DNA from 2 places in the Paenibacillus sp. Pae15 genome. Region 2 is predicted to be linked to the other one. Evidence: riboswitches for the same ligand, from Rfam matches in the RefSeq annotation. Region 2 holds a riboswitch; the other holds the start of a gene.
What was found. Region 2 has a riboswitch for cyclic di-AMP ahead of NR121_RS22910 (stalk domain-containing protein). Riboswitches for the same ligand answer to the same signal wherever they lie in the genome.

Region 1: another riboswitch for cyclic di-AMP. It lies ahead of NR121_RS08485 (C40 family peptidase); the one in region 2 lies ahead of NR121_RS22910 (stalk domain-containing protein).

The regions. Positions count from the first base shown of each region.
Region 1 covers NZ_JALJRM010000007.1:172,076-174,272, forward strand. Annotated here, with positions in the region: gene NR121_RS08480 (hypothetical protein) at 1-283, opposite strand, end outside; gene NR121_RS08485 (C40 family peptidase) at 548-1,021, opposite strand; cyclic di-AMP (ydaO/yuaA leader) riboswitch at 1,026-1,167, opposite strand; gene NR121_RS08490 (hypothetical protein) at 1,347-2,159, opposite strand; gene NR121_RS08495 (M1 family metallopeptidase) at 2,174-2,197, opposite strand, start outside.
Region 2 covers NZ_JALJRM010000038.1:39,815-42,011, forward strand. Annotated here, with positions in the region: gene NR121_RS22905 (DUF6483 family protein) at 97-813, opposite strand; cyclic di-AMP (ydaO/yuaA leader) riboswitch at 960-1,111, shown strand; gene NR121_RS22910 (stalk domain-containing protein) at 1,116-1,964, shown strand; gene NR121_RS22915 (polysaccharide deacetylase family protein) at 2,109-2,197, shown strand, end outside.

The DNA of each region.
Region 1 (2,197 bases), on a different contig from region 2:
GCAGCTCCAATTGATCCAGATGCAGGTTTAAGGCCGCTTGATGGCAAGAAACGGTATACTGCAGAGCAGAACAGACTTGAGCAACCCAAGCGATGAAAAACATGCCGCCTACGTCGATATGCGATCCCTTCAAAGCTTCCGTATAGATGCGAATAAACCGGGACATCTCCTCCGGTCTCAACAGGCTGCCCATATGGAATCGGTATTCTGCTCCGGCGATTCCGGTTTCGGATAGTCCAAACCGCTGTTCAAGCACTTGGTTGACCGGTTCCTGAAGAGTCATGATCCGGCGCTCCTTTCTGGCACATCAGGCGAATGATTTGGGGGACAGTCCCCGGTACCAATGAGAATTATAATCATTATCATTAGGGAAATCAATAGAAATCACAGCATTCGGAACAGATCGGATGCAGGAGGCTTCCGCATGGTTTCTGCAAAATAGAAAGCCCTGCAGGCTTGTCCGTCCGTTTCGTCCGTTTTTGCGAACGATCGGATCGGGCCAAACACTGAGGGCTTCCGAAGCTGCATTGCGAATCCGTTGACCAAATCAATTGGAGTCGGTCATGAGTTGTTTGTACTGCTCGTCCGACAAAATACGCCGGGCTGTCACATAACGATTGGCGTAGTAAGATTCGCTCATTTCAGTAATCGTAACGCCTTTGTTCGTAGCCGAGTGGTAGAACTTGCCGCCTCCCACATATACGCCGACATGAGAAATGCCTTTACCGTCGGTGTTGTAGAACACGAGGTCGCCGGGACGGAGCTGATCTGCGGCTACCCATTGGCCGGCTTGGGCTTGGCCTTTGGAGGAATGGGGAAGTTCTATACCGAACTTGTCGAACACCCAAGAAGTATAGCCGGAGCAATCAAAGCCGTTTGTCGTATTGCCTGCCCATTTGTAAGGCGAGCCTAAACCCGCGTTTACCGCTGCACTTAGTGGGGTTTCAGCAAATGCGCTGCCCACGGAAACACTGCAAAACATAGCTAACGAAAGTGCAAAACCTACAAGCTTCTTCTTCAAAAAAAGTTTCCCCTTCCGGTGCCTACGAGGTTAGCTGAAGGGTTCGGTTGAAGGTTCCCTATGATCACTGACGTTGTTTGTCGAGATCAATTCACCCGGTTATGGATCCCCCGTTTTCCTAAACAGAAATTCGGCAAAATTTTCTTTTTTTTGATTCCGGATAAACATATTCGAGAAAAACTGCACTTTTCCTTCTTTTGTAACAAAATTGACACATTCAAGCGGTTTAAATTGAAAATTTTGTTTAATTGAATCGGGGATATAACAACACAAAGACACCGGTCCATGGCGGACCGGTGCTTCTGCGGTCTTATTAGGATATCAGCTACGCTTTCTCCGTCCAAAGCGCATATTGTGTGCTGATGGCCCATACTTTAATAAACATTTGAACCAGCCGATAGGCTTGTAATCCGATCAGGGCCAGAAAGCCGGCCCAGAAAAACGAGGCCGCCATCACCGCGGCGGACACGGCCAAAGCGATTCCTGTTACGGATAAAGAAATCAGCATAATGGCGGGCAGATGGCGAATCACAAACAGCAGGGTGTAAATGGCCGACCTGCCGTCGGTTTTTCCGATCTGAAGGAACAAAAAGACGAGCTGGAGCACAAACCAATAGGCGATGTAGCCGGCCAGCGCCGGCGCCAGCGCTTTCCCGAAGGAAATATATGAAGTCTGATGCCCGTACAGCTCTATTGTATAAGGAACCAGCCAGTAGAGCGGAGAGAGCAGCAGCGCCAGTTGGATGAAGTAGAGGCCGAAGAAGGGAAGAGACAGCTTTCGAATCCCCTCCACGAACCGGTAGCCTGCGTTCATGTCCCGATGTTGAAGCGAGTAATATACCCCCGCATTAAGCAGCGGATGCACCAGCATTCTTAATCCCAGGAGGCAGATGCCCCACCACAGAAACGGCTCCAGCAGGTCCGTCTTCATGATCTGAAAATGACCTTCGATCCAGAACAGCTGCGAAGCTGTGACGGGCAGGTCGCTCCCCGGATAACGATGGAGAAGGGGGAGGACGACGGATTGAATCAGCTTATACAGCGCGACGCCCCAGATGAGATTGTATATAAAGAGGGTAAAGACGGCAAAAGGCTGCTGCCAGGCCAAGGTCCAGCCTGCTTTGATCCGGTTCCACATATTCCTCGCTCACCTCACCATGCGACCCAGCCAAACAA
Region 2 (2,197 bases):
ATACGTTTTCAGTTTAACAGGCTTTAACACCGGATGTCAACTACAAAAGACGAACATTAACTAAAAAGACATAAATAATAGTTCGCATTTCGTACCCTATTCATTCAGATTTTTCCTGATAGTGGCATGTTTTATTTTTATATTCTTCAGTTCCTCGAGGCCGTCTTCGACTTCTGTCTTGGATAAATTGCCTGCAGCCAGCCGCTCTTCTTCGACAGAACGCCAGCGTTCGTACATGCGTATTCCTTCATCCAGCACCGTTATCCACTCCTCACGGAGATGTTCAGCCTCGTTTAGCTCGTCCAATAAATGAAATAAAACATCCTCGCTTTTGGCATATTGTCCGCAATCCTCATAATAAAAAACAAGCTTATGCATGGTATCCGTCGGCATAGACGCACGGTTCGCGAGAGCCAGCGCCGCATCGATCCGCTCTTTGAACATCCCGCCCAATTCATCCCGGGGATCCATCTCCCTGGCGGTGAGCAGCAAGTCCAGCGCCTTTAATCCGTCCTTAATTGCAGCAGCCGCGTGACCGCTCTCTTTCTGTGCAGCGCCCCGCGCGTTCAGCATATCTCCTAAAGCCAGCACTTTTCCTTGATCGACATGTCCGTCCTTGGAAAGCAGTGCGAGCAAATCCTTGGTAGATAAAGCGTGAATCAGCCTGGAATTAAGCCCTAACAATTGACGCATGGCCTGATTCAACAGTTCAAGGGCTTCCTGCAAACGTTGATTTTTCCTTGCGAACATTACTTTATGCAGCACTTCCGTCGTCTGCTCAATCAACCGCATGAGATAATCGCGTCTGTACATGATCTCTTCCCTTCAATTCTGGCCGTGTCGTTCTTTTTATTGTACAGGATTATTCAGCATGAGGAAAACCGGCGCTAGAAGCAATTCCATTATGAGGGAATGATTGGTTGATTTTGTGCATTGAACCGGAACATTATCCTATGTTAGGCTTTTAAAAGCCGAATCGTACAGCTTAATTATGTGTACGTACGGGGGACTAAGCACTTGGGGTGAATGCTTGCAGGCTGCACGGCTGCGCTAGGGAACAACCTCTTCCCGAACCCGACAACTAACCTCGGAGGCAAAAACAGGAGGGACGCATCATGAATTTTCGTTTCAAAAACATGCTCCTGGCATGTGTATTTGCCGTGCCTTCAGTTTTAACGGCATCTATACCCGCACATGCGCAGGAACCTGTACGCCTGGCTGATGACGTCAAGGTACAGGTAAACAAAAAGCTCGTGGCATTTCCGGATGCACAGCCTTTTGTGGATGAGAATCACAAACTTCAGGTCCCCGCGAGAGCGGTTACGGACAAGCTCGGGTACAAGCTTCAGTGGGAACAAGACGGTTCCCGATTCACCATTACAATACAGAGCAGCGACAAAACCGTTTCGCTGTCGACCGGTGACCGGAGCATGACGGTTAACGGAAAGCCGACTCAAATTACGGACCCGGCCAAGTTTGTAGACGGACGCGTGTATGTCCCTTTTCGGCTGATTTCCGATACTTTCGGAATCAAAACCCAATGGGACAAGATCAACCGGATCGCGATTCTCAGCACGGACGGCCAATATCATGCTCCCGCATGGTACCGGCCGGTGAACAAGGTTAGCAAGGTACCGAATTATTCCAAAGTGATCGTAGCCAAGGCTACGGCCTATACTGCTTCTGCCGATGAGAACGGCGGTTATGCGGGACTCGACTATATGGGCAACCCGCTGCGTCTGGGCACCATTGCCGTAGATCCGTCCGTGATCCCGCTCGGCTCTAAAGTGTATGTCGAGGGTTATACGTATGATGGTCTTCCTGCCGGCGGAATGTACGCCACGGCAACCGATACAGGAGGTGCGGTGAAAGGCAACCGCATAGACATTTTCCTGCCTGAGAGCAAAAATAAAGCAAGAATGTTCGGAATTCAACAAGTAAAAGTATATATTCTCGGTTCATGATCTTATTTGATTCTCATCCATAGCACGAAGCGGCCGTCTCTCCATCGAGGCGGCTGCTTTTTTTTGGCTGCCGGACTTGCCGCATACTTTTGTTCTGACGTCCAAAACCTAAGATGGTCATGTCAGAACGGAGGTCGATTCGTTATGCATCGCCGTATATGTAGGTTCATGATTGCTTTGGTGGTCCTGTTTCTTACCGGCGCCGCTCCCTCAAACAGCGAGGTCGTATGGAA